4 regions of the Kluyvera sp. genome follow, and region 1 is predicted to be linked to each of the others. Evidence: predicted binding sites of a transcription regulator. Region 1 holds the regulator's gene; each other region holds the start of a gene.
What was found. The regulator Fur, encoded in region 1, represses iron uptake genes when iron is present. The targets are predictions, from matches to a motif close to ATAATAATGAGAACNACTATCAA.

Region 1 (7,365 bases):
AGCCCAGTTGTATGCAGTAACAGCGATGATTTCGGCGGTCTGGTGATTAAAGCCGAAGGTCACGTGGTTGCGGGTCAGACGCCGCTGTATGAGATTAAAGGTAAATAATCGCTCCTGAGTAAAGTAGATTAATGCCTTAAGCGGCGGGGGAATTCCTCCGCCGCTTTTTTTTGCCGTAAATTCCCCCATATTCATCGGTACAACGCCTTTTTGTGCAACTAATAGTTGTCTCCGGGCGCGGCTTATAAGATCATGTGCCGTTATACGTTGTTTACGCTTTGAGGAATCCACGATGAGTGAGGCTGAAGCCCGCCCGACTAACTTTATTCGTCAGATCATCGATGAAGATCTGGCAACCGGTAAGCACAACACGGTGCATACACGTTTTCCGCCAGAGCCGAATGGCTATCTGCACATCGGCCACGCGAAATCTATCTGCCTGAACTTTGGTATCGCGAAAGACTACCAGGGCCAGTGCAACCTGCGTTTCGATGACACCAACCCGGTGAAAGAAGATATCGAATACGTAGAGTCGATCAAAAACGATGTCGAGTGGTTAGGTTTTCACTGGTCAGGCAACGTTCGCTACTCCTCGGATTACTTCGATCAGCTGCACGCCTACGCTGTAGAACTTATCAACAAAGGCCTGGCCTACGTTGACGAACTGACGCCGGAACAGATCCGTGAATATCGCGGCTCGCTGACTGCGCCGGGCAAAAATAGCCCATTCCGCGATCGCAGCGTAGAAGAGAACCTGGCGCTGTTCGAAAAAATGCGTACCGGCGGCTTCGCGGAAGGTACCGCGTGCCTGCGCGCCAAAATCGATATGGCTTCGCCGTTTATCGTTATGCGTGACCCGGTGCTGTACCGTATTAAATTTGCCGATCACCACCAGACCGGCACCAAGTGGTGCATCTATCCGATGTACGACTTCACTCACTGCATCAGCGATGCGCTGGAAGGCATTACCCACTCGCTGTGTACGCTGGAGTTCCAGGACAACCGTCGTCTGTACGACTGGGTGCTGGACAACATCACCATTCCGGTTCACCCGCGCCAGTACGAATTCTCGCGCCTGAATCTGGAATACACCGTGATGTCCAAGCGCAAGCTGAATCAGCTGGTGATGGAAAAACATGTCGAAGGCTGGGACGACCCGCGTATGCCGACCATCTCCGGTCTGCGTCGCCGTGGCTACACCGCCGCCTCCATTCGCGAGTTCTGCAAGCGCATCGGCGTGACCAAGCAGGACAACACCATTGAGATGGCGTCGCTGGAATCCTGCATTCGTGAAGATCTGAATGAAAACGCACCACGCGCGATGGCGGTTATCGATCCGGTAAAACTGGTGATCGAAAACTATCCCCAGGGCGAGAGCGAAATGGTTTCCATGCCTAACCATCCGAATAAACCGGAAATGGGCAGCCGTGAAGTGCCGTTTAGCGCTGAAATCTGGATCGATCGCGCAGACTTCCGTGAAGAAGCGAACAAGCAGTACAAACGTCTGGTGATGGGGAAAGAAGTGCGTCTGCGTAACGCCTATGTGGTGAAAGCAGAGCGCGTGGAGAAAGATGCCGAAGGCAATATCACCACCATCTTCTGTACCTACGATGCTGATACCCTGAGCAAAGATCCGGCTGATGGCCGCAAAGTGAAGGGCGTAATTCACTGGGTTAGCGCCGCGCACGCGCTGCCGGTAGAGATTCGCCTGTACGATCGTCTGTTCAGCGTACCGAACCCAGGCGCCGCAGAAGACTTCCTGGCGGTGATGAACCCTGAGTCACTGGTTATCAAGCAGGGCTATGCTGAGCCGTCTCTGCAGGCCGCTGAGGCCGGTAAAGCGTACCAGTTCGAGCGTGAGGGTTACTTCTGCCTCGACAGCCGCTACAGCACGGCAGACAAGCTGGTCTTTAACCGTACCGTTGGTTTACGTGATACCTGGGTTGGCTAATACTCGCCGATCCAAGATGAAAAACGCCGCTTTTGCGGCGTTTTTTTTTGCCTGGTCATATGCCCCTGGCGCCGATGGCAACATATCGTTCCTTTCTGTTCCGGTAATGTGCAAACCGGTTCTTTTTATAGTTTCGCGATGCGAATTAATAATATTTTCCTGGATCTGGTACGTTCGCACTTTTTTACATCTACCCACCCCTGATCTTCAATGTAAACGGTCTCATTAACATTTCATCCAAGCCCCGCAAGGGCTGGCCTGTGCAAATGTTAACAATGCATTACGTTACACATTGAAACCAAATATGTGCGCTTTGTCATAATCCTGCACTCTTGTTGCGGAAAAGGATTGATAATTCGCGTCGCGAAAAATAGTCTATCAGTGTACTGAAACACCTTTTTCCAGAAGTTCATTTTTTAGCGTTTTATTTTTTTGCTTCTGCTTTGCAGCGGCATTTTTAAAAGTCAAAGAGGATATAACTATGCGTACGTTTAGTGGCAAACGTAGTACGCTGGCGCTGGCTATCGCCGGTGTGACAGCAATGTCAGGCTTTGTGATGACTCCGGAAGCGAAGGCAGAAGGGTTCATTGATGATTCAACATTAACCGGCGGCATCTACTACTGGCAGCGTGAGCGTGACCGTAAAGATGTGACCGACCACGACAAATATAAAACCAACCTTTCTCACTCCACCTGGAACGCCAACCTCGACTTCCAGTCGGGTTATGCGGCTGACATGTTCGGTATTGATATTGCTGCTTTTACCGCGATTGAAATGGCGGAAAGTAGCGAAAGCGGTCACCCGAACGAAATTGCATTCTCGTCAAAAAATAAAGGCTATAGCGAAGATTACAGCGGCGATAAGAGCGGTATCAGCCTGTATAAAGCGGCAGCTAAATTTAAACTTGGCCCAACCTGGGCGCGTGCGGGTTACATTCAACCAACCGGTCAAACCCTGCTGGCACCGCACTGGAGCTTTATGCCGGGTACTTACCAGGGCGCTGAAGCCGGGGCAAACTTTGACTACGGCGACAATGGCGCGCTGAGCTTCTCCTACATGTGGACCAATGAGTACAAGGCGCCATGGCATCTGGAGATGGATAACTTCTATCAGAATGATAAGAAGACCAAAGTTGATTACCTGCACTCTATCGGTGCGAAATACGATTTTAAAAATGACCTGGTGCTGGAAGCGGCATTCGGTCAGGCGGAAGGTTATGTCGACCAGTACTTCGCCAAAGCAAGCTACAAATTTGATATCCCTGGCGGCCCGCTGACCACCAGCTACCAGTTCTATGGTACCCGTGACAAAGTGAGCGATCACGGCGTGAACGACATTTACGACGGCACCGCGTGGCTGCAGGCGTTAACATTTGGCTATAAGCTGAACGAGGTGTTCGACTTCCGTCTGGAAGGGACCTGGGTTAAGGCTGACGGTCAGCAGGGCTACTTCCTGCAGCGTATGACCCCGACCTACGCGTCATCTAACGGTCGTCTGGATATCTGGTGGGATAACCGCTCTGACTTCAACGCCAACGGCGAAAAAGCGGTCTTCTTCGGTGGTATGTATGACCTGAAGAACTGGAATCTTCCTGGCTGGGCAGTGGGTGCATCCTACGTCTATGCATGGGATGCGAAACCAGCGACCTGGCAGATGAACCCGGATGCCTACTACAACAAAAACAATACGATCAGAGAATCTGCATACAGCCTGGATGCCATGTATACCGTACAGGAAGGCCGCGCGAAGGGTACCCTCTTCAAACTGCACTTCACTCAGTACGACAACCACTCCGACATCCCAAGCTGGGGCGGTGGTTACGGCAACATCTTCCAGGATGAGCGTGACGTGAAATTCATGGTTATCGCACCGTTCACTATTTTCTGATGCATGATGCGGCAGGGGGAAGCCTCTGCCGCCGCTAAGAGGCTCATCGTATGAAAAAACTGATTATTGTTGCCCTGATGGCCGCTGGCCTTACCGCTTGCGCTCAGCCATCCACGCCGAAAGAAGACAGTAAGCTGAAGGATGCCTACAGCGCGTGCATTAACACCGCTGAAGGCAATCCGGACAAAATCCAGGCCTGCCAGAGCGTGCTGAACGTGCTGAAAAAAGAGAAACAGCATGAACAGTTTGCTAATCAGGAATCCGTACGCGTGCTGGATTATCAGCAGTGTATTCAGGCAACCCGTACCGGTAACGACCAGGCCGTAAAAGCCAAATGCGAAAAGATGTGGCAGGAAATTCGCAGCAATAACACCGTGAAGCCATAAGATAAGGCGAATGCTAATAACTGAAAAAACCGCTGCTTGCAGCGGTTTTTTTATGGCTGAATGCGAACGAAGGGCAAAAAAAACCAACGCATGGCGCTGGTTTTTTTAACGAGGGCGGGAGTTACTTCTCTACACCATCGTGAGCATGTTCATCTTCACGGCAGTCGCCTTCAGCGCAGTGGCCATAAAGATAAAGGCTGTGGTTGGTCAGACGAATTCCGTGTTTGGCGGCAATTTCACGCTGGCGAGCTTCGATAGATTCGTCGCTGAACTCGATCACTTTGCCACAGTCGAGGCAAATCAGGTGATCGTGGTGATGCTGCTGGGTCAGTTCGAAAACGGATTTGCCGCCTTCAAAATTATGACGGGTCACGATGCCCGCGTCATCAAACTGGTTCAGGACACGATAAACCGTGGCCAGGCCAATTTCTTCACCCATGTCGATCAGGCGTTTGTATAAGTCTTCCGCACTGACATGGTGGTTATCCGGTTCCTGAAGAACTTCCAGAATCTTTAACCGTGGAAGTGTGACTTTCAGGCCAGCCTTCTTTAATGCGGTATTATTGTCAGTCATGCGGAATCTGTCCTGTTGCTAAACGATTAACTTCCATCAGCGAAAGTATCACAGAGAATTCACCCGTTTTAATGCGTCTCATTATAGAATGACCCTGGATAAATGAAAACAGCAAGGCTTGGGTAAACTAAGCTTTCAAAAACGAGGCGTCACCGACAAACAGAGCGATGAACCTACGCTAAATCAGAAGATATTGTACAGGTATGCGCTGAAAAGTTAAAAAAATGTAGCTATTATTTTGATTGCTTTTACCTATTAATGAGGCGCGATTTGTTATCGCGCCTCAATATCATCAGGCGTTTTTGATTTCGTCGAGGTGCAGCTCTTCAGCAACCTGCTTAACCCATTTTTCAACGCGTTCAGCGGTCAGCTCCGGCTGGCGGTCTTCGTCAATCGCCAGACCCACGAAGTGGTCGTCATCGGCCAGGCCTTTCGACGCTTCGAAGTGGTAGCCTGCGGTTGGCCAGTGACCAACGATGGTCGCGCCGTTTGGCTCGATGATGTCGCGAATCGTACCCAGCGCATCGCAGAAGTACTCCGCGTAGTCTTCCTGATCGCCACAGCCGAAGAGGGCGACCAGCTTACCGTTGAAGTCAACTTCTTCCAGAGACGGGAAGAAATCGTCCCAGTCGCACTGTGCTTCACCGTAGTACCAGGTTGGGATACCCAGCAGCAGGATATCGTAGCCTGCCAGGTCTTCTTTGCTGCTCTTGGCAATGTCGTGAACGTCAGCGACATCTTTACCAAGCTGTTTTTGAATCATTTTTGCGATATTTTCGGTGTTCCCGGTGTCGCTACCGAAGAAGATGCCAACGATTGCCATGAGTAAAATAACCTCTTGAAACTTAATGATATGGTGGTGGCTTATTGCCCACAGATAAGGGCAATCATAGCAGAACAGAGAAGCGGGCGGAAACAGCTATCGTGCCGTACTGCACACTCTGCTACATGAAAGTGCGTTCTGGGGGGATATTTCAGACTTTCCCTTGCCCGTGCAGCAGCGCCAGTTGGCTCATCAGCATCTCTTCGATGAGTTCGCTGCGGCTCATGTCACGGGCTGCCGCCAGTTCGTTGAGCGCATCAACGGCGTCGCTGTTCAGCTTTAACTCGACGCGCTTAAGCCCACGAACTTTGTCGCGTTTGAGCTGATTGCGCTTATTAATGCGGAGCTGTTCGTCACGCGAAAGCGGATTGGTTTTGGGTCTTCCCGGCCGACGCTCATTTGCGAACAAATCTAATGTCGTACGGTCCGTTTGTTCTTTTGCCATGGTTCTGAGTGACTTCGGGGAAACAAGCTACCGGACGGTGCCCGGTGCAGACAGCGCGCAATCATACAACAGTGGAACCCGCACGCCAACGACCACGGCCATTCTGGCGCGCGGTCGATGCATTTTTAATCACTCAGCGAGGTAACGGCGAATGGCGCGCAGCACGGCGTCCGGTTTTTCGGCGTGAACCCAGTGACCCGCCCCGGCAATCACGTGCGCTCTCGCCTGCGGGAACTGCGCCAGCAGATCGTCACGATAGGCTTCGGTGACATACGGTGAGTTGCCGCCGGGAATAAACAGCGCAGGGTGTTCCCAGGCCGGAATGGTTTCCCAGCCGACGATATGGGGATATTGCTCCCACAGCACCGGCACGTTAAAGCGCCAGGCGCCGTCAACAAACGACTTCAGCAGAAACTGAATCACGCCTTCTTCATGCAGATACTCGCGCATCACCGTGGCTGCCTGCTGGCGCGTGGAGACGCCCGCGCTGGTGACGGCGTTAATGGCGGCAAAAATTTCATCATGACGACGCACGTGGTAATCCACCGGCGCAATGTCGATTGCCACCAGGCGGTCGATGCGCTCCGGGGCCAGCGCGGTCAGCGCCATCACCGCTTTTCCGCCCATTGAATGGCCGATGAATGTCGCTTTCTCAATCTGGTTGGCGTCGAGAGTATCGAGCAAATCCTGCGCCATGGCCGGATAGCTCATATCGTCGGAACGCGGCGACAGACCGTGGTTACGCATGTCGACCTGAATGACATCGTGATCGGCAAGCAGGTCGCGGGCGAGAATGCCGAGGTTATCCAGGCTGCCGAACAGACCGTGGACCAGGACGATGGGGGAATTATTGTGCAGGTTTTGTGCAGTTTGCGCTCGGAAATTCAATTTCATAGCAAAGTTCTTTTTTTCGCATTGTCGGGTTAGGGTATCATGTTGAACATTCTAACGCTCAGGGGCAAGTGAGGAACTCATCCGAATTTTGCCGTGCCCCTGGTTTGGCGCTACCCGCTGTTGGGTTTTGACTTTATAATCCCAATAAACTGTATTCAGAAAAATTATCGCACCGGATTAAGATGAAAACGATCGAAGTTGATGACGAGCTCTATCGCTATATTGCAGCCCACACTCTGCGCATTGGCGAGAGCGCGTCCGACATTTTACGGCGTATGCTGAAATTCTCCGCCGCTTCCCAGCCCGCAGCCGTCGCTGCCGCGCCGGTCGTCAAAGCAGAAACGGTTGCCGCTCCGGCGCCCGCTGCTGTCCCCGTTGCTGAGGTGAAAACGGTTAAATCCGCC
Region 2 (7,365 bases), on a different contig from region 1:
TTCTATTTTGTAGGGTTTTTTTAGTCATTATCCGGCTAAAGTGTAAAAGTCAGTTTACACTTTTTGAGTTGCGATATAGATTGGAGGGATTGCACTCAATTGTATAAGTATGGCAACACTGGAACAGTCATGAATTATCAGAACGACGATTTACGCATTAAAGAGATCAACGAGTTATTACCGCCAGTCGCACTCCTTGAGAAATTCCCCGCTACCGAAAACGCCGCGAACACCGTATCTCATGCGCGTAAAGCGATCCATCAGATCCTGAAAGGGGCGGACGATCGTCTGTTGGTGGTGATCGGTCCGTGTTCTATCCACGATCCCGTCGCGGCGAAAGAGTATGCTCAGCGCCTGCTGAAAATTCGTGAAGAGCTGAAGGGCGAGCTGGAAATCGTCATGCGCGTCTATTTTGAAAAGCCGCGCACCACCGTGGGTTGGAAAGGGCTGATCAACGACCCGCATATGGATAACAGCTTCCAGATCAACGATGGCCTGCGCATTGCGCGTAAGCTGCTGCTGGACATTAACGACACCGGTCTACCGGCCGCGGGCGAGTTCCTGGATATGATCACCCCGCAGTATCTGGCTGACCTGATGAGCTGGGGCGCCATCGGCGCGCGTACCACCGAATCTCAGGTGCATCGCGAGCTGGCTTCCGGTCTTTCTTGTCCGGTTGGTTTTAAAAATGGCACCGATGGCACCATTAAAGTGGCCATTGATGCGATTAACGCCGCTGGCGCGCCGCACTGCTTCCTGTCGGTGACCAAGTGGGGGCATTCCGCCATCGTGAACACCAGCGGTAATGGCGATTGCCATATCATCCTGCGCGGCGGTAAAGAGCCAAACTACAGCGCTTCCCACGTGGCGGCGGTGAAGGACGGCCTGGCGAAAGCGGGGCTGCCGGCACAAATCATGATCGACTTCAGCCATGCTAACTCCTCTAAGCAGTACAAAAAACAGATGGAAGTGGGCGCAGACGTCTGCCAGCAGATTGCCAACGGCGAGAAAGCTATTATGGGCGTGATGATCGAAAGTCATCTGGTGGAAGGCAACCAGAATCCGGACAGCGGCGAGCCGCTGGTGTATGGCAAGAGCATTACCGATGCCTGCATTAACTGGGTAGATACCGATACGATTCTGCGCCAGTTGGCGGAAGCGGTAAAAGCGCGCCGCGGATAAAAAACGCATCCGGGCGACGCTCGGTAGGCCGGACAAGGCAATGCCGTCATCCGGCAATAAAAAAAGCGTGGAATATTCCACGCTTTTTTCGTTTAACCCGGGAGGAAAATTACTTCGCTTTACCCTGGTTTGCCACCGCAGCGGCTTTCGCGGCGATTTCGTCTGCATTGCCCAGGTAGTAGTGTTTGATCGGCTTGAAGTTCTCGTCGAACTCATACACCAGCGGCACGCCAGTCGGGATGTTCAGCTCGAGGATTTCATCTTCGCCCATATTGTCCAGGTATTTCACCAGCGCGCGCAGGGAGTTACCGTGAGCGGCGATGATCACGCGCTCACCGCTTTTCAGACGCGGCAGAATGGTTTCGTTCCAGTAAGGCACCACGCGCTCGATGGTCAGCGCCAGGCTCTCGGTGGTCGGCAGCTCTTTATCGGTCAGTTTGGCGTAGCGCGGGTCATGGCCCGGGTAGCGCTCGTCGTCTTTGGTCAGCTCCGGCGGGGTCACCGCGAAGCCGCGACGCCACTGTTTAACCTGCTCATCACCGTATTTCTCAGCAGTTTCGGCTTTGTTCAGACCCTGCAGCGCACCGTAGTGACGCTCGTTCAGTTTCCAGGATTTTTCAACCGGCAGCCAGGCCTGATCCAGTTCATCCAGTACGTTCCACAGCGTGTGGATGGCACGTTTCAGCACAGAGGTATAAGCAAAGTCGAAGCTGAAGCCTTCTTCTTTCAGCAGTTTGCCCGCTGCTTTTGCTTCGCTGACGCCTTTCTCGGACAGATCAACATCGTACCAACCGGTAAAACGGTTTTCGTTGTTCCACTGACTTTCACCGTGACGAACCAGTACCAGCTTAGTTACAGCCATACTCTCACTCCTCAAGCTTTATTGAATGATAACAATTCTCATTATATTGCCGTGATAGCCTCAGCGGCAACGCTTATGCATAACCATAGCGAAAATAGTGCTCCAGTGTAAGGTGCATGTGAACTCAGCGTTATTATTTTGTCTTGGTGTGATGCTATTTTCAGCGATATGCCTAAAAGATCGACGTGGTGAAGGGGCGGGGGATGTCTGACATCACGCCATGCGCCCGGGCCACATCGGTTTGTCGCCCGGGCCAACAGGTCATGATAATGCGATAAACTGATATTCCGTCAGGCTGACGTACTCTTCACCCGGCTGCAACACGCAGTCCGGCTGCGGCCACTCGGGATGGTTTGGCGTATCAGGTAGGAATTCGCTCTCCAGCGCCAGCCCCTGCCACGTATCGTACGGCTGTGAGGTACGGGAAAGCGTGCCCTTCAGGAAGTTGCCCGAGTAGAACTGAATCGCCGGTGCCGAGGTATAAACGGCCATCTGCAGCTTTTTATCCTGCGACCAGACATTGGCAACCACCTGAGTGGCGTCGCCTTTGGCCTGCAGCAGGAATGCGTGGTCGTAGCCGTTAACCTTCCGCTGATCGTCGTCGCTGAGGAAATCCTGCGCCACGGCTTTCGGCTGACGGAAATCGAAGCTGGTATTGGCGACCGCTTTCAGCCCATCATGAGGGATCCCGTTCTCATCGACTGGCAGATAGTCATCTGCCAGTAGCTGTAGCGTGTGGTTGCGTACGTCGGTCTGCTCACCATCGAGGTTAAAGTAAACATGGTTAGTCAGGTTCACCGGACAGGCTTTATCGACGGTGGCGCGGTACTCGATGGAAATCCGGTTATCATCGGTCAGGCGATAGATAGCTTTGGCCTGTAGCTCGCCCGGATAGCCCTGGTCGCCGTCGGGTGAGGTCAGCGTAAAGACCGCTTCGGTCTCGTTCTGTGACGCGATAGACCAGCGGCGCTTGTCGAAACCTTCCGGGCCGCCATGCAACTGATGTTCGCCCTGGCTTGGCGCGACATCAACCGTTTTGCCGTCAAGGGTAAAGCGGCTATTGGCGATACGGTTGGCGTAGCGACCAATGGAGGCGCCGAGGAAGGCCGCCTGTTCGCTATACTGCTCCGGCGAGGCGCAGCCCAGTAGCGCTTCACGTACGCTGCCATCTTTCAGCGGAATACGCGCCGACAGCAGCGTGGCGCCCCAGTCCATTAAGCTCACGACAACACCGTTTGCATTACGTAGCGTCACCAGGCGATATGGCTGGCCGTCGGCGGCCAGCGCGGGAGTTTCTCTTAACACTGGCCAGCTCCTTGTGACGGTTTGCACACGTAGAAGGTCTCTTTGATGCCGGTTTTCGCTTCATACTGTTCGGCAACCGCCTGTTTAACCGCCGGGACCAGTGCTTCAGGGATCAGCGCCACGATGCAGCCGCCGAAACCGCCGCCGGTCATGCGTACGCCGCCCTGGTCACCGATGGTCGCTTTAACGATCTCGACCAGCGTATCAATCTGCGGCACGGTGATTTCGAAGTCGTCGCGCATTGACGCGTGAGATTCTGCCATCAGTTGGCCCATACGCAGCAGGTCGCCTTTCTCCAGCGCTGCGGCCGCTTCTACGGTACGGGCGTTTTCGGTCAGCACGTGACGGACGCGTTTGGCAACGATAGGGTCCAGCTCGTGGGCGACAGCGTTGAACTCGTCAACGGTGACATCGCGCAGCGCCGGGCGCTGGAAGAAGCGTGCGCCGGTTTCGCACTGCTCGCGGCGGGTGTTGTACTCACTGCCGACCAGAGTACGTTTGAAGTTACTGTTGATAATCACCACCGCCACGCCTTCCGGCATGGAGACCGCTTTGGTGCCCAGCGTGCGGCAGTCGATCAGCAGCGCGTGGTCTTTCTTACCGAGCGCGGAGATCAGCTGGTCCATAATGCCGCAGTTGCAGCCCACAAACTGGTTTTCCGCTTCCTGGCCGTTTAGCGCAATCTGCGCGCCGTCGAGCGGCAGATGATAGAGCTGCTGGAATACGGTGCCGACCGCCACTTCCAGCGAAGCCGATGAGCTTAAACCCGCGCCCTGTGGCACGTTGCCGCTGATCACCAGATCCGCGCCGCCAAAGGCGTTGTTACGCTTCTGCAGATGTTTCACTACGCCGCGAACGTAGTTCGACCACTGTTGGGTGTCGTGGCTGACGATGGGCGCATCAAGGGAAAACTCATCGCTCTGGTTGTCGTAGTCGGCGGCGATCACGCGTACCAGACGATCATCGCGCGGTGAGCAGCTGATGACGGTTTGATAGTCGATGGCGCACGGCAGCACGAAGCCGTCGTTATAGTCGGTATGCTCGCCAATCAGGTTAACGCGGCCCGGTGCCTGGATCACGTGGCTGGCAGGGTAGCCGAATTTTTCAGCAAACAGGGTTTGGGTGTTCTCTTTCAGACTCATTATTATTCTCCGGACTCGCGAAAGTGGATGTCGCTGACCGCGCGCAGGCGCTCAGCCGCTTGTTCTGCTGTCAGGTCACGCTGGGTCTCTGCCAGCATTTCGTACCCGACCATAAATTTACGCACGGTGGCCGAGCGCAGCAGCGGCGGGTAGAAGTGCGCGTGCAGCTGCCAGTGGGCGTTATCTTCCCCGTTGAACGGCGCGCCGTGCCAGCCCATTGAGTAGGGGAAGGAGCACTGGAACAGGTTGTCGTAGCGGCTGGTGAGTTTTTTTAGCGCCAGCGCCAGGTCTTCACTCTGCGCGTCGGTTAAGTCGGTGATGCGCAGCACGTGTGCCTTTGGCAGCAGCAGCGTTTCAAACGGCCAGGCGGCCCAGTACGGGACCACCGCCAGCCAGTGCTCGGTTTCGACGACCGTACGGCTGCCATCGGCCAACTCGCGGTTAACGTAGTCAACCAGCATGGAAGAACCCTGCTCGCGGTAGTACTCGCGCATCAGGCGGTCTTCACGCTCAATTTCGTTCGGCAGGAAGCTGTTGGCCCAGACCTGTCCGTGCGGGTGTGGGTTGGAGCACCCCATCGCCGCGCCTTTGTTCTCAAATACCTGAACCCACGGATACTGTTGGCCCAGTTCTGCGGTCTGTTCCTGCCAGGTTTTCACCACCGAGTGCAGCGCGTTGAGGCTCAACTCTGGCAGCGTTTTGCTGTGGTCCGGCGAGAAGCAGATAACGCGACTGGTGCCGCGCGCGCTCTGGCAGCGCATCAGCGGATCGTCGCTTTCCGGCGCGTTCGGCGTATCGGTCATCAGCGCCGCGAAATCGTTGGTAAACACATAGGTGCTGGTGTAATCGGGGTTTTTATCGCCCGTCACCCGGGTATTACCCGGGCATAAAAAGCAGTCCGGATCGTGTGCGGGCAGCGTCTGTTTTGACGGTGTCTCTTGCGCCCCCTGCCAGGGGCGCTTTGCACGATGCGGTGAGACAAGGATCCACTGGCCGGTTAACGGATTAAAACGGCGATGTGGATGGTCGACGGGGTTAAATTGCGTCATTGCAAAATCCTTAATCGGGATATCCCTGAGGATGACGGGACTGCCAGTTCCAGGTGTCCTGCGCCATTTCATCAAGGTTACGGGTTACGTGCCAGTTCAACTCTTTATCGGCTTTGCTTGCGTCAGCCCAGTAAGCCGGGAGATCGCCATCACGACGCGGAGCAAAGTGATAGTTAATCGGTTTGCCGCAGGCTTTGCTGAACGCGTTAACCACATCAAGCACGCTGCTGCCAACGCCTGCACCAAGGTTATAAATATGCACGCCGGCTTTGTTGGCCAGTTTTTCCATGGCGGCAACGTGGCCGTCGGCGAGGTCCATCACGTGGATGTAGTCGCGCACGCCGGTGCCGTCTGGGGTGGGGTAGTCGTTACCGAAAATGGCCAGCGATTCACGGCGGCCTACAGCCACCTGCGCGATATACGGCATCAGGTTGTTAGGAATACCCTGCGGGTCTTCACCCATATCGCCAGACTGATGTGCGCCAACCGGGTTGAAGTAGCGCAGCAGCGCAATGCTCCAGTCCGGCTGCGCTTTTTGCAGGTCGGTGAGGATCTGTTCAACCATCAGTTTGCTTTTGCCGTACGGGCTTTGTGGGGTACCGGTCGGGAAACTTTCAACGTAAGGAATTTTCGGCTGATCGCCGTAGACGGTGGCCGAGGAGCTAAAGATGAAGTTTTTGACATTTGCAGCGCGCATGGCGGCAATCAGGCGTAGAGTACCGTTGACGTTGTTGTCGTAATACTCCAGCGGTTTCTGTACCGACTCGCCTACGGCTTTCAGCCCGGCAAAGTGGATCACCGTTTCAATGGCGTGATCGTGCAAGATCTCGGTCATCAGCGCTTCGTTACGAATATCACCTTCGACGAACTCTGCTTGCTTACCGCCCAGGCGAGCGATGACCGGCAGTACACTGCGCTTGCTGTTGCACAGATTGTCGAGGATGACGACGTCATGTCCCTGTTGCAGCAGTTGTACGCATGTGTGGCTTCCTATGTAACCGCTACCACCTGTAACCAATACTTTCATTTTTAGCTCCGTTAAGCTTATGGCATGGAATAACCTTAGCATAACAGAATGGCCAAAAGTGTGACATGGGCTAAATTAGTGGAATCGTTTACACTAAAAGTCGTGAAACTGAAAATTTGATAAAAATCATTTTAAATCATAATGTTGACTAATGGTGGTGAAAAAAATCTGAAAAACGACCGACAAATACGGTGAGGTTTCCCGGGCGAGGTTATCGCCCGGGAAAGAGAATTACAGTGGGCCAACCTCATAACGATAGCCGTCACCGTCGGCGACGAACTCCAGACGATGCGTAATACACTCCGGCGCATCCTCCGCATGGTGCGAGACAAACAGCAGTTGCGTTTTGCCCTCGCTAATCAGCACGTCGATAAACCGACGCACTACCAGACGGTTGAGTGGATCCAACCCTTGTAGCGGTTCGTCGAGGATCAGCAGCGTAGGGTGTTTCACCAGCGCGCGAACAATCAGCGCCAGCCGTTGTTGTCCCCAGGAGAGGCTGTGGAAGGGCGCGTCGGCGGTATGGGCATCCATGCCGAGGATTGCCAGCCATTCGTCAACCAGCTTGCGCTGTTTATCGGAAACCGCCTGATAGATACCGATTGAGTCAAAGTAACCGGAGAGAATCACGTTGCGCACCGTGGTGCTGACGCGATAGTCCAGATGCAGACTGCTGCTGACGTAGCCGATATGCTTTTTGATATCCCAGATGGTCTCACCGCTGCCGCGGCGGCGGCCAAAGAGCGTGAGATCGTTACTATAACCCTGCGGGTGATCGCCGGTGACCAGGCTCAGCAG
Region 3 (7,365 bases), on a different contig from region 1:
CGTAAAGTGACCCGCCTGTATATCGGTGAACCCAGCGCTGAAGCGGTGGCTGCGCAGATGCCAGATTTGATTCTGATTAGCGCCACCGGCGGCGACTCGGCGCTGGCGCTGTACGATCAGCTCTCCACCATCGCTCCCACGCTTATCATCAACTACGACGATAAAAGCTGGCAGGCGCTGCTGACCCAACTGGGCGGGATTACCGGCAACGAGCAGCAGGCGGCGGCGCGTATTGCCGAATTTGATAAACAGCTGGCGACGGTGAAGCAGCAAATTAAACTGCCGCCGCAGCCGGTCAGCGCGCTGGTGTACACCGCAGCAGCCCATAGCGCTAACCTGTGGACCAGCGAATCCGCACAGGGGCAGTTCCTGCAGCAGCTTGGCTTTACCCTCGCGACATTGCCGCCTGGTCTGCATGCCAGCCAGAGTCAGGGTAAACGCCACGACATCATCCAGCTTGGCGGTGAGAGCCTGGCTTCCGGCCTGAACGGCGAAAGCCTGTTCCTGTTTGCCGGTGACGAGAAAGACGCCGACGCGATTTACGCCAACCCGCTGCTGGCGCATCTTCCGGCCGTCAAAAATAAACACGTTTATGCGCTGGGCAGCGAGACGTTCCGCCTTGATTACTACAGTGCAACGCGGGTGTTAGCACGCCTGGCGGCGCTGTTTGGCTAAACGCCACTCCGGCATCATCCGATGCCGGATTTTACCTCATCAACATCACGCCAAACCTCATCGCTCCTGATGTTGTGTTGTGATTAGCCATTGTCATTACGCTACCGGATTATTTGCTCACGCCACTTACGGCGACGCCTTTACACCGAGAGGAGATGAACATGGCGAAGAGTAAATTGATCCAAAACGATACACTGACCGAAACCAGTAATGCGGCCGATGGTTTTAACCCCGCAACCGAAGACAGCATGCTGAGCTACACCTCCGCGCGTGTGGCCAAACCGGTCTACAACGAATACAGCGCCAACGCGGCCAAACCGAAAGTCTTCGGCTACTTCACCGACTGGTCTCAGTATGATTCTCGTCTGCAGTCAATTGATACGCCCCTGGAGCGCGGCCGTGGCTATGATGTCACCAACGTCTCCCCGCTGGCCTATGACAAAATCATCGCGGGTTTTGTCGGTATCGTCGGTTTTCATAAAATGGACGGTCAGGAGCGTGATGTCGTGGCGGAAGCCGCGGAACTGTGCGGCAAAGTGAAATACGAACCGACCTTCCTCGACCCATGGGGCGATTTCCAGAGCTACATCAACGTGGGCTATGATGTGAGCGGTTGGGATGTTGACCCGAAAACCGTGACCCAGGCTAATACCAAAGGCTTCCTCGGCGCGCTGCGCGATCTGCAGGCCAAAGCAAAATCGCTGGGCCATAACCTTGAGCTCTCCATGAGCATCGGCGGCTGGACCATGAGCAACGGCTTCCATGAAACCGCCGCCAGCGATGCCTCGCGTAAAATCTTCGCCAAAGGTCTGGTGAAGCTGTTCAAGCAGTTCCCGATGTTCAGCGGCGTCGATCTCGACTGGGAATACCCGAACGTTGAAGCGGCTGGCAACCCGTACGGCGAAGAAGACGGCGCGAACTTTGCGCTGCTGATTGCCGAAGTTCGCAAGCAGCTGGATGCCGCTAACCGCAAAGACGTCAAAATTTCGATTGCGGCTTCCGCCGTCATTGAAAAACTGCAGTTTATCGACCTCAACACGATGATGAATGCCGGTATGGATTACATTAACGTCATGAGCTACGACTTCTTCGGCACCCCGTGGGCGGAAACGCTGGCGCACCACACTAACCTGAAGGCCACCACGCCGGGCGGCTGGTCAGTGGAAACCATCGTTGACTATCTGCTGGAGCAAGGCTTCCCGGCTGAACGTATCAACATTGGCTACGCAGGCTACACCCGAAACAGCCGGAATACCGAAATCACCAGTTTCTCACCGCTGGAAGGCTCCTACATGCCTGGCGGCGGCACCACGACCGGCACCTTTGAGTCCGGCACCAGCGAATGGTACGACGTGATGTACAACTACCTGGATCTGGAAAACCAGAAAGGTCGCAACGGCTTCAACGTCTATACCGACCAGGTTTCCAACGCGGATTATCTGTATAACCCGCAGTCCAAACTGTTTATGTCTTTGGATACCCCGCGCACCATTAAAGCCAAGGGCGAATATGCGGCAAATTTGGGACTAGGCGGCGTCTTTACCTGGACGGTGGACCATGATAACGGCGTGCTGGTTAACGCTGTACGCGAAGGTCTGGGTTATGAAATCAGCAAGCAAGTCATCGACATGGAACCGTTCTATTTCGAAGGCATCAACATCACTCAAGCGGATGAAGAAGCGCAGGACACACCGGTAAAACCGGAAATCAACCATGCGCCAAACGCGCTGATTGAACTGATGATCGTCGGCGGCTCGCGCATTCGTCTCTCCGGCGCAAAATCCTCTGATGAAGATAGCGACATGCTGAGCTACAGCTGGGGTGTACCGTCGGATATTGTTGTCGATGATAAAACTACGGCTGACATTGAGTTTGATGTCCCCAACGTGGAAACGGAGACAACATACACCTTCACGCTGTTTGTGCGTGATATCTGGGGCGAACCATCCAGCCAGCAGCGCTTTGTCCTCTCGGTCGTTCCCGCGCCGTCAAAAGCACAGCCTGACGAAGAAGAAGAGGACGATGCCGGGTACGATTCTGACGATGATAACGCGGAGACGGACGAGACGCCGGAAGAGAAGATCGATGCCGATGAAAATGCGCCGTACCCGTGGTGGGACGCCAGTACCATTTATGGCGCAACCTGGGGCGCTTTCGAAACCGTGAGCTGGAAAGGACATAACTATCAGGTCAAGTGGTGGTGCTGCGGTCAGCAGCCGGATCTTAACTGTTCGCAGGGCGACGTCTGGATCGACCTTGGCGCTTATTAACGCTAACCAGCATGATAGCGGGCTCCGGAGCAATCCGGAGCCTTTACGCTTATGTTTTTTCTGCCGGGAGTGGTCGCTGGAAACAACGCAGTTCCCTCAACAATCCCAGTAGCATCACCCCAACAATCGCCAGCCCCCAGCCGCTTACGCTTGCCGACGCCACCGGCGTCAACACTGCCCCCAACCCACCGAGCAGCGCCGCGCCAATCGCGTCGCCAGTGACGTTCTGCGCAGTCCACAGCCCGTTAATCCGCCCCAGCATCGCCTCCGGCGTCTGGGTCTGAATCAAGGTATATTGCAGCAGCGAGCTGATCGCGCTCAGCCAGCCGAACAACGCCAGGCACACGAAGCCCAGCGTCCAGTGCGGCATCATGGCGAACAGGCCAATGGCGACAAATGCGCCGACGGTAGCCAACAGCATGATCCAGCCGGGTCGCTCGTTCTGCGCCAGCCTGCCGCTGGTTAACGCGCCGAAGGCCGCCCCCAGCGGGATCGCCGCGTACAACAAGCCAATCTGCGCTGCCGACATCTGCCAGCCCAGCGCCAGCGCCGGATAAAGCACGCGTACCGCGCTCGCCATGGTGAGCAACCCGCCCAGCAGCGCGATGCCGCCAATCAGCGGGCTACCGAGCAAGAAGCGGAACCCGGCCGCCAGCGATGACAATGGATGTTCGCGCGGTTGCGGTGGCGGTGGCAACTGCGGTAAACGCAGCAGCGTCAGCGTGGTGATAAAGGTGCCGAGCGCCGCCAGCAGGTAGTTCCACGACACGCCGCCGGAAGCCAGCAGCAGGCCGCCGACCATCGGTGAAATCACCGAGCCCAAGCGCACCGTCAGCATGGTAATCGCCCCGGCCTGCATCAGGTTTTCGCGCCCCACCAGCGCCGGCGTCGCCGCCAGCAGCGCCGTAACGCCAAGCGAGGCAAAGAAACCATCCCACAGCCCCAGCAGGTAGATAGCCAATAGCGACGGCTCCGGCAGCAGCGCGTTTAGCCACAGGCCGATAAAACCGACGCCGCAGGTGCCGCGCGCCAGCAAAATCAGTTTGCGGCGCTCATAGCGGTCAGCCAGCACGCCCCCCACCATCAGCCCAACGAACATCGCCCCGCCGGTGAGCGTCACCGACAGCCCCACCTGCCAGGTGGAGTGGGTCATCATCTGGATTTGCACCGGAACGGCGACCCCAAGCAGGCCAAGCGACAAAATGGAGATAAAGCGGGCAATAAAGACGGCGCGGAAGGCCGGATGTGTTTTTAGCAGGCTCAGATTCAGCAGCCAGGATTGTCGGTTCATTACAAGACCTTGAGCTTTTTTTTCGTACCCTTTTCGAGGTCGCTCATGCTAACATAAACGAATAAGATAGATAACGATAATCACTATCATTATCAAATCAGGGATGTTGCTATGTCGTTTTCCACCGCCGCGTTGCGCGCCGTTGCGCTGCCCGGTCTGCTATTGCTGCTGGTTCTCGCTGCGACGCTAAGCTTGTTGATCGGCGCGACGCCACTGCCGGTTTCCGTTGTCGTCGATGCGCTGAGCGGCACCTGCCACAGCGCCGATTGCACTATCGTTCTCGATGCCCGTCTGCCGCGCACCCTCGCTGGCCTGCTGGCCGGTGGCGCGCTGGGCCTTGCCGGCGCGCTCATGCAAACCCTCACCCGCAACCCGCTGGCCGACCCCGGCATTCTTGGCGTTAACGCCGGCGCCAGCTTTGCCATCGTGCTGGGCGCGGCGCTGTTGGGTATTACCTCGCCACAGGAACAGCTGGCGATGGCCTTTTGCGGCGCGCTGGTGGCGTCACTGATCGTGGCGTTCACCGGTAGCCAGGGCGGCGGCCAGCTCAGCCCGGTACGCTTAACGCTGGCGGGCGTTGCGCTGGCTGCGGTGCTGGAAGGGTTCTCCAGCGGTATCGCCCTGCTCAACCAGGACGTCTACGATCAACTTCGCTTCTGGCAGGCCGGTTCACTGGATATCCGTACGCTGCAAACGCTCAAAACGGTGCTGATTCCGGTGCTGGTTGCCGGCGCGGTGGCGCTGATGATGAGCCGCTCGCTGAACAGTTTGAGCCTGGGCACCGATACCGCCACCGCGCTCGGCAGTAAAGTGGCGCGCACGCAAATTCTGGGGCTGCTGGTGATTACCATCCTCTGCGCCAGCGCGACCTCGGTGGTCGGCCCTATCGCCTTTATCGGTCTGATGATGCCGCATATCGCCCGCTGGCTGGTGGGCTCGGATCACCGCTGGTCGCTGCCGGTCACCCTGCTGGCAACCCCGTCGCTGCTGCTGTTCGCCGATATTGCGGGCCGCCTGCTGGTTCCCGGCGAACTGCGCGTGTCGGTGGTCAGCGCTTTTATCGGCGCGCCGGTGCTGATTTTCCTCGTCCGCCGTAAATCTTCCGGAGGTGGCCGATGAACGCCCCTTCCCGTCGTCTGCTCGCCAGCTGCCTGCTGCTGGTCATTGGCTGTTTACTGCTAACGCTCCTGAGTCTACGCAGCGGCGCAGTGACGCTGGAATTTTCCCAGGTCTTCAGCGCGTTATTCGGCGACGCGCCGCGCGCCGTCGCCATGGTGGTGACCGAATGGCGTCTGCCACGGGTGCTGATGGCGCTGTTGATCGGCGCCGCGCTGGGCGTCAGCGGCGCGATTTTTCAGTCGTTGATGCGTAACCCGCTGGGTAGCCCGGACGTGATGGGCTTTAACACCGGGGCATGGAGCGGCGTACTGGTAGCGCTGGTCTTCTTCGGCCAGAACCTGACCACCATTACTCTCGCCGCGATGGCAGGCGGCATTGCCACCTCGCTGCTGGTGTGGGCGCTGGCGTGGCGCAATGGTATCGAAACCTTCCGCCTGATTATTATCGGCATCGGCATCCGCGCGATGCTGATGGCCTTCAACACCTGGCTGCTGCTGCGCGCCTCGCTGGAAACCGCCGTCTCTGCGGGGCTGTGGTTTGCCGGGTCGCTCAACGGCCTGACCTGGGCCAAAATCTGGCCCGCCGCACCGCTGATGATTGTCGCGCTGGCCTGTGCGGCACTGCTGGTGCGCCGCCTGCGTCTGCTGGAGATGGGCGATGACAGCGCCTGCGCGTTGGGGGTGCGTGTCGAATATTCTCGCCTGCTGCTGATGCTGGTCGCCGTGGTGCTCACCGCCGCCGCCACCGCGCTGGCCGGGCCGATTTCCTTTATTGCGCTGGTCGCTCCGCATATCGCCCGCCGCCTGAGCGGCACCGTGCGCTGGGGATTGACCCAAGCCGCGCTCTGTGGGGCGCTGCTGCTCACCGCCGCCGATTTCTGCGCACAACAACTGTTCTTGCCTTACCAGCTTCAGGTGGGCGTGGTGACCGTCAGTCTTGGCGGTATCTATCTCATCGTGCTGCTTATTCAGGAGTCTCGTAAAAAATGACCGATACCGTCGCCCGTTTGCGCGGCGAGGCGTTAACCCTCGCCTACGGTAAAAAAACCATCGCCGAGTCGCTGAATGTCACCATTCCGGACGGTCATTTCACCGCCATTATCGGCCCTAACGGCTGCGGTAAATCGACGCTGCTGCGCACGCTCAGCCGCCTGATGACGCCGACTCACGGTCACGTCTATCTCGACGGCGAAGAGATTCAGCGCTATGCCAGTAAAGAGGTGGCGCGACGTATCGGTCTGCTGGCGCAAAACGCCACCACGCCCAGCGATATTTCAGTACAGGAACTGGTAGCGCGAGGGCGCTATCCGCACCAGCCGCTATTTACCCGCTGGCGGCAGGAAGATGAGGATGCCGTCCAGCGCGCGATGCAGGCGACCGGGATCGTTGAACTGGCGAATCAGAGCGTGGACACCCTCTCCGGCGGCCAGCGTCAGCGTGCATGGATTGCGATGGTGCTGGCGCAGGATACCGCGATTATGCTGCTCGACGAGCCGACCACCTGGCTGGATATCAGCCATCAGATTGATTTGCTGGAACTGTTAAGCGAGCTAAACCGCGAACGCGGTTTTACGCTCGCTGCCGTGCTGCATGATTTAAACCAGGCATGCCGCTACGCTACGCACCTGATTGCGCTGCGCGAAGGGAAAATCGTCGCCGAAGGCGCGCCGCAAGAAATTGTGACGGCGGAATTGATTGAAGCGGTGTACGGGCTACGCTGCATGATCATTGACGATCCTGTGGCCCATACGCCGCTGGTGGTGCCGCTGGGGCGGCGGTAGCGCTTACTCCCTCTCCCTTTCAGGGAGAGGGCCGGGGTGAGGGTACATCGCGCACATTTCCCCTCACCCTAACCCTCTCCCCAAAGGGGCGAGGGGATCAAACCGAACGCGCTTTCCGGACAGAGAAAAACCGAATCCCTACCCCAATATCTCCCGGATCACCGGCCCTATCGTCTCAAACGCCGCGGGCGTGATGATATCCACGTGCGCGCAGTCCTGGCTGTAAACCT
Region 4 (7,365 bases), on a different contig from region 1:
TCTGGGTGCCGATTATACCTACACCAACGGCTTCCGCGACAGCAACGGCGTGAACTCCAACGTCACCAGCGGCTCGCTGCAGTTGACGCAGACGCTGTTTGATATGTCCAAATGGCGTGCGCTGAGCCTGCAAGAAAAAGCGGCGGGCATCCAGGATGTGACCTATCAGACCGATCAACAGACGCTGATCCTCAATACCGCAACCGCGTACTTCAACGTGCTGAGCGCCATTGACTCGCTCTCCTACACCGAAGCGCAGAAACAGGCGATTTACCGTCAGTTGGACCAAACCACCCAGCGCTTCAACGTGGGCCTGGTCGCCATCACCGACGTGCAGAACGCCCGTTCACAGTACGATACCGTGCTGGCGAACGAAGTCACCGCGCGTAACAACCTCGACAACGCGGTAGAAGCGCTGCGTCAGGTCACCGGTAACTACTATCCGGAGCTGGCGTCACTGAACGTCGACAGCTTCAAAACCGATAAGCCGCAGGCCGTGAACTCACTGCTGAAAGAAGCGGAAAACCGCAACCTCTCCCTGTTGCAGGCTCGTCTGAGCCAGGACCTGGCGCGTGAGCAGATTCGCCAGGCGCAGGACGGCCATCTGCCGACGCTAGATTTAACCGCCTCTACCGGGGTGTCTAACACCTCTTACAGCGGTTCCAAAACCAATAACGGTCAATACAACGATAACGACGCAGGTCAGAACAAAGTGGGTCTGAGCTTCTCCCTGCCGCTGTATCAGGGCGGGATGGTCAACTCGCAGGTGAAACAGGCGCAGTACAACTTCGTCGGTGCCAGCGAGCAGCTTGAAAGCGCGCACCGCTCCGTGGTGCAAACCGTGCGTTCTTCCTTCAATAACGTCAACGCCTCTATCAGCAGCATCAACGCCTACAAACAGGCTGTGGTTTCTGCGCAGAGCTCTTTAGACGCCATGGAAGCAGGCTACTCCGTCGGTACCCGTACCATCGTTGACGTGCTGGATGCGACCACCACGCTGTACAACGCGAAGCAACAGCTCTCCAGCGCGCGTTACAACTATCTGATCAACCAGTTGAATATCAAAAATGCACTGGGCACGCTGAACGAGCAGGATCTGCTGGCGCTGAACAACACCCTGGGCAAACCGGTTTCGACCGCCAATGCCACCATTGCGCCTGAGAATGCGCAGCAGGATGCCACCGCCGACGGCTACACCTCTCCGGCCACCAGCAAAGCGCGTCTCCGCTAAGGCAGACGTTTGCAGGCAACAAGGTCCGCCCCGTGCGGACCTTTTTTTTGCGCCAACGTAAGGCAACGTAAAGATCCCCCGCTTTCGCCGCTTCTTCGCTTCATTTTCGACCACTCATCCACTATCCTGAGCGCTATTGCAATACCATTCCACTGGGTCCAGGAAGAATAAAATGAAACGGACAAACAACATTCAGCACGCCGCTTTCCGTAAAAGCTGGGGCGCGCGCCATCTCACACCGGTTGCACTGGCCGTTACCGCCGTTTTTATGCTTGCAGGCTGTGAGAAAACCGATGAAACCGTCACGCTGTATCAGAATGCGGACGACTGCTCCGCGGCCAACCCGGGCAAAAGCGCCGAGTGTACAACAACGTTCAACAACGCGCTGAAAGAAGCCGAACGCACCGCGCCGAAATACGCCAGCCGTGAAGACTGCGTAGCGGAATTCGGCGAAGGCCAGTGTCAGCAGGCACCTGCCCAGGCGGGCATGGCCCCAACCGGTGAAAACCAGGCGCAGGCGCAAAGCAGCGGCAGCTTCTGGATGCCGCTGATGGCAGGTTACATGATGGGCCGCATGATGAGCGGCGGCATGGGTGGCTACCAGCAGCAGCCGGTCTTCACCTCGAAGAACCCGTCCAGCCCAGCCTACGGTAAATACACCGACGCCAGCGGTAAAAACTACGGCGCAGCCCAACCGGGCCGTTCGATGAACGTGCCGAAAACCGCGATGGCGCCGAAACCGGCAACCACCAGCACCGTTACCCGCGGCGGCTTCGGTGAATCGGTGGCGAAACAGTCCACCATGCAGCGTAGCGCCACCGGCACCACCTCCCGCTCAATGGGTGGCTGATCGCCATGGAAAGAATCAGTATTGTTGAACGCCCGGACTGGCGCGAAAAAGCGACCGAATACGGTTTTAACTTCCACACCATGTACGGTGAGCCGTACTGGAGCGAGGAAGCGTACTACAAGCTCACCCTCGCGCAGGTGGAAAAACTGGAAGACGTCACCGCAGAGATTCACCAGATGTGCCTGAAGGTGGTCGAGCGCGTCATAGCCAGCGATGAGCTGATGACCAAATTCCGTATTCCAAAGCACACCTGGGGCTTTGTCCGCCAGTCATGGCAGACCAACCAGCCGTCTCTCTATTCGCGCCTGGACCTGGCGTGGGATGGCAAAGGCGAGCCGAAGCTGCTGGAGAATAACGCCGACACGCCAACCTCGCTGTATGAAGCGGCATTTTTCCAATGGATCTGGCTGGAAGATCAGCTGAACGCCGGCAATCTGCCAGCCGGCAGCGACCAGTTCAACAGCCTGCAGGAAAAGCTGATCGATCGCTTCAACGAACTGCGCGAACAGCACGGATTCCAGCTGCTGCACATGACCTGCTGCCGCGATACCGTAGAAGATCGCGGCACCGTTCAGTATCTACAGGACTGCGCGGCGGAAGCGGGTGTCGCAACCGAATTCCTCTACATCGAAGATATCGGCCTGGGTGAGAAAGGCCAGTTTACCGATCTGCAGGATCAGGTGATCGGCAATCTGTTCAAGCTCTATCCGTGGGAATATATGCTGCGCGAGATGTTCTCCACCAAGCTGGAAGACGCTGGCGTGCGCTGGCTGGAGCCGGCGTGGAAGAGCATCATCTCTAACAAAGCGCTGCTGCCGCTACTGTGGGAGATGTTCCCGGATCACCCGAACCTGCTCCCGGCCTACTTCGCCGAAGACGATCATCCGCAGATGGACAAATTTGTGGTGAAACCGATCTTCTCTCGCGAAGGCGCGAACATTTCGATCGTTGAGAACGGCAAAACTATCGAGCAGGTCGAAGGCCCGTACGGCGAAGAAGGGATGATCGTCCAGCAGTTCCATCCGCTGCCGAAGTTTGGCGACAGCTACATGCTGATCGGCAGCTGGCTGATTAACGATCAGCCAGCCGGAATCGGTATTCGTGAGGACAGAGCGCTGATCACTCAGGATCTTTCACGCTTCTATCCGCACATCTTCGTCGAGTAATCGTCAGCCAATCACTACCGACAGCATACTCAGCGAGCCCATTTCGATACCGTCTACCGGGATCGTGATGGGCTCTTCGCCATCCCATGCGCCCAGCACGTACAGCAGCGGCAGGAAGTGATCCGCCGTCGGGTTAGAGAGCGACCCGCCTTCATGCGACAGGTAGTTCACCAACGGATGCTGCTCCACCGGCCCTTTCCAGTCCAGATTCGCCTTCACATAATCGTTAAAGGAGCTGGCCCACGGGTATGGCGTAGAGTCACCGTGCCATTTCGCGGTGCGCAGGTTGTGCACCACGTTGCCGCTCGCCACCAGCATAATGTCTTCATCACGCAGGCTGGCCAGCTTACGGCCCATCTCAAAATGCCACGCCGCCGGTTTGGTGCTGTCGATACTCAGTTGCACCATCGGGATATCCGCATTCGGGTACATTTTGATCAGCACGCCCCAGGAACCGTGGTCAAAACCCCAGGCTTCTTTATCCAACGCCACCGGGACCGGAGCCAGCAGCTCAACCAACCGCTGCGCGAGTTCAGGGGAACCTGGCGCCGGGTAATGGGTATCGTACAGCGCCTGCGGGAAGCCGCCAAAGTCATGAATCGTCTTCGGTGTTTCCATCGCCGTCACCCCCGTGCCGCGGGTAAACCAGTGCGCGGAGACCACGACAATCGCTTTCGGACGCGGCAGCGCTTCGCCCAGGTGCTGCCAGGTACGGGTATAGAGGTTATCTTCCAGTACGTTCATGGGGCTACCGTGACCTAAAAACAGTGCTGGCATTCGGCTACGAGACATGGTGTTATCCTTCCAGAGGCATTGATTTGATAACACCACATTAACCTGTTTTCAGTGAGGATAAACTCAGATAAGCGTGATGATGATCTTCAGAAAATTTGAATGTAAGGATGACGTAAAGAGTGCGTTCAGCTCTCGCAAGGGAAAACGATTTTCAATATCATGAATGATAATCATTATCATAAGGAGTAAACCATGTCGGTTCCGCTGATTCTGACATTATTGGCCGGGGCGGCGACGTTCATCGGCGCTTTTCTTGGGGTGATTGGTCAGAAACCTTCTAACCGCGTGCTGGCGTTTTCCCTCGGCTTCGCCGCCGGGATTATGCTGCTTATCTCCCTGATGGAGATGCTGCCGGCTGCGCTTGATGCCCCAGGCATGTCGCCGGTGCTCGGTTACGGCATGTTTGTCGTTGGCCTGCTTGGCTACTTCGCCCTCGACAGGATGCTGCCGCATGCCCATCCGCAGGATCTGATGCAAAAGAACACGCAGCCGCTGCCGCGCAATATTCGTCGCACCGCCGTACTGCTCACGTTGGGTATCAGCCTGCATAACTTCCCGGAAGGGATCGCCACTTTCGTCACCGCCAGCAATAATCTTGAGCTGGGCTTTGGCATTGCGCTGGCCGTGGCGCTGCACAATATCCCGGAAGGGCTGGCGGTCGCCGGGCCGGTGTACGCCGCCACGGGTTCAAAGCGTAAAGCGGTATTCTGGGCGGGCATTTCCGGTATGGCCGAAATTCTCGGCGGCGTGCTGGCCTGGGCGATTCTTGGCAGCATGGTGTCGCCGGTGGTCATGGCGGCGATTATGGCGGCGGTCGCCGGCATCATGGTCGCCCTTTCCGTCGATGAGTTGATGCCGCTGGCGAAAGAGATAGATCCTAACAATAATCCCAGCTACGGCGTGCTGTGCGGCATGTCGGTGATGGGAATGAGCCTGGTGGTGCTGCAATCGGTAGGGATTGGATAAAACACGGCCAGATAACTAAAAATACCTTCCAGGGAGCGCAAATCGCGCTCCCATTTATTATAGAAATATAATCCACGACACACACTTTAAACCGCCTTGAAATAAATATCTGGAATATAAATTTATTCTTATTTCTCATCTCTCCCATCAAAAAACAGTGCCGAGTGTCTTATTATCCCATATAAGATTAAATAACTTACTTTGTGTTAGTGGTTATATTAAAAAGAACAGCCCATAAATGATAAAAATTCATTATCAATGATAATGTTTTTATTTATCAGCAACGAAATATGAGAAGTAAATATAATTAACCAGCAATGCTACAATCAAGGACCTTGATATGAAAATGGGAAAAACTGTGCTGTTCGCGATGGTTGCGGCAGCGTTAACCTCTTCTTCCGCTTTCGCCGCAGTCGACGGTGGCTCGGGCAAAATTACCTTTACCGGTGATGTCATCAGCGCGCCTTGCGCTATCAAAGCGGAAGACGTTGACAAGCAGGTCGATCTCGGTGAAGTGCCGGCCAGCTACATCAATTCAAAGGGCCACTCTGATGCCGTTGATGCCAGTATTCATCTGGTCGATTGCGATCTACCGAACTCCGACAATGGCGAAGGCACCGAAACGAAAGTCACCAAAGTGGATGTGACCTTTACCAGTACTGCGGTGACTACTGAAGGTGAGAACCTGCTCTCCAACACCATGACCGGTGGCGCGACGGGCGTCGGCGTCCGCCTGCTGGATGGCGAGGGTCAGAATATTACTCTCGGCACCGCGAAAACAGTGACGCTGGTGCAGGCATCCTCCGAACAAACCCTGCCATTCCAGGCCTATATGGAACTGGTCGATAGCACAAAAGCCACGCCAGCTACACCGGGCGCAGTGGCTTCAAATGCCACTTACGTACTGTCATATAAGTAATCTATCCAGGGTGGCGGCGACCGCCACCCTTTATTAGATAAATCAGGTAGGGATGCCGTGAATACCGCTAAAATTGCTGTATCTTGCTGCGGCTTATTATTTATATTTTCCGCAAGCGCCACTGAATTCAACCTTAACGTACTGGATAAATCCATGCGTGACAGCGTTGATATATCCCTGCTCAAAGATAAACCGACCACGCTGCCAGGAAATTATTTTGTGGCCGTGACCGTCAATAAAAATCAAATTTCCTCCGGCCGTTTACTCCGCTGGAGAAAACAAGACGCAGAAGTTTTACTCTGTATTCCTGTCGATCTGGCAGAAGGCATGGGGTTGAAAGAAGATTTTTATCATTCATTGCCCGTCGAAAACGGCTGCGTGGATTTTCGCGCCCACCCGGAGATCACCTTCACGCTGGATATGGCGCAACAACAGTTGAATATCGCCATTCCCCAGGCATGGGTCGCGTGGAAAACCAATGGCTGGATGCCTCCCGCCACCTGGAATGATGGCGTGGCTGGCTTTCTGCTGGACTACAATCTTTTCGCCAGCACCTATCGTCCCCATGACGGCGAGCATAGTGAAAACCTGAACGCCTACGGCACGGGCGGTGTGAACCTCGGCGCATGGCGTTTACGCAGTGACTATCAGCTGAGCCAAACCCGCGACGACGAAGACACCACTACGTCGCGCACGATTTCCCGTACCTATTTGTTTCGCCCGCTGACCACGCTCGGTGCAAAGCTGACGCTCGGTGAAACGGATTTTAGTTCGGATATTTTCGACGGTTTTTCCTATACCGGCGCATCGCTGATTAGCGATGACCGTATGCTACCCTGGGAATTACGCGGCTATGCGCCACAAATCAGCGGCGTAGCGCAAACTAACGCCACCGTCACAGTGAGGCACCAGGGCAGGATCCTTTACCAGACCAAAGTCGCACCGGGCCCCTTTATGATTAGCGACCTGAATCAATCGGTGCAGGGAACGCTTGACGTCGAGGTAACCGAAGAAGATGGCCGGGTTAACACCTTTCAGGTGTCAGCGGCCTCCACCCCATTCTTAACCCGCAAGGGGCAGATTCGCTATAAAGTTACCTCAGGCCGCATGCGTCCGGACCTGTCGCACAGCGTCATCAACGATACGTTTATCAGCAGCGAAGCCTCGTGGGGCGTATTGTCAAACACTTCGCTGTACGGCGGCATCCTCACCGCGGGCAACGACTACCGCTCCGCCGCGCTCGGTATCGGGCAAAACATGCTGTGGCTGGGAGCCATCTCGTTTGACGTCACCCACGCCGTCAGCCATTTTGATAACGGGGAAGAAGAAAAGGGTTCCAGCTACCGGTTGAACTACAGCAAACGCTTTGACGCTACCGACAGCCAGGTATCGCTTGCAGCCTATCGTTTTTCCGAACGCACGTTCCATAGCTACGCCA

Region 2: a site for Fur is predicted at 2,070-2,092, ahead of gpmA (2,3-diphosphoglycerate-dependent phosphoglycerate mutase). Genes of this name have one in related genera too.
Region 3: a site for Fur is predicted at 4,310-4,332, ahead of fepD (Fe(3+)-siderophore ABC transporter permease). Genes of this name have one in related genera too.
Region 4: a site for Fur is predicted at 4,206-4,228, ahead of zupT (zinc transporter ZupT). Genes of this name have one in related genera too.

The regions. Positions count from the first base shown of each region.
Region 1 covers NZ_CBDKZX010000027.1:14,038-21,402, forward strand. The annotation lists gene nagE (PTS N-acetyl glucosamine transporter subunit IIABC) at 1-108, shown strand, start outside; gene glnS (glutamine--tRNA ligase) at 293-1,951, shown strand; gene chiP (chitoporin ChiP) at 2,433-3,839, shown strand; gene chiQ (ChiQ/YbfN family lipoprotein) at 3,890-4,225, shown strand; gene fur (ferric iron uptake transcriptional regulator) at 4,347-4,799, opposite strand; gene fldA (flavodoxin FldA) at 5,092-5,622, opposite strand; gene ybfE (LexA regulated protein) at 5,774-6,067, opposite strand; gene ybfF (esterase) at 6,197-6,961, opposite strand; gene seqA (replication initiation negative regulator SeqA) at 7,144-7,365, shown strand, end outside.
Region 2 covers NZ_CBDKZX010000088.1:3,186-10,550, forward strand. The annotation lists gene aroG (3-deoxy-7-phosphoheptulonate synthase AroG) at 130-1,182, shown strand; gene gpmA (2,3-diphosphoglycerate-dependent phosphoglycerate mutase) at 1,292-2,044, opposite strand; gene galM (galactose-1-epimerase) at 2,306-3,349, opposite strand; gene galK (galactokinase) at 3,343-4,491, opposite strand; gene galT (galactose-1-phosphate uridylyltransferase) at 4,494-5,540, opposite strand; gene galE (UDP-glucose 4-epimerase GalE) at 5,551-6,567, opposite strand; gene modF (molybdate ABC transporter ATP-binding protein ModF) at 6,799-7,365, opposite strand, start outside.
Region 3 covers NZ_CBDKZX010000010.1:48,132-55,496, reverse strand. The annotation lists gene fepB (Fe2+-enterobactin ABC transporter substrate-binding protein) at 1-675, shown strand, start outside; gene ACW14G_RS06585 (glycosyl hydrolase family 18 protein) at 837-2,945, shown strand; gene entS (enterobactin transporter EntS) at 2,995-4,236, opposite strand; gene fepD (Fe(3+)-siderophore ABC transporter permease) at 4,348-5,355, shown strand; gene fepG (iron-enterobactin ABC transporter permease) at 5,352-6,344, shown strand; gene fepC (iron-enterobactin ABC transporter ATP-binding protein) at 6,341-7,135, shown strand; gene entF (enterobactin non-ribosomal peptide synthetase EntF) at 7,274-7,365, opposite strand, start outside.
Region 4 covers NZ_CBDKZX010000053.1:3,785-11,149, reverse strand. The annotation lists gene tolC (outer membrane channel protein TolC) at 1-1,231, shown strand, start outside; gene ACW14G_RS16200 (DUF1190 family protein) at 1,404-2,081, shown strand; gene ACW14G_RS16195 (glutathionylspermidine synthase family protein) at 2,087-3,247, shown strand; gene ygiD (4,5-DOPA-extradiol-dioxygenase) at 3,251-4,039, opposite strand; gene zupT (zinc transporter ZupT) at 4,235-5,008, shown strand; gene ACW14G_RS16180 (fimbrial protein) at 5,349-5,927, shown strand; gene ACW14G_RS16175 (fimbria/pilus outer membrane usher protein) at 5,985-7,365, shown strand, end outside.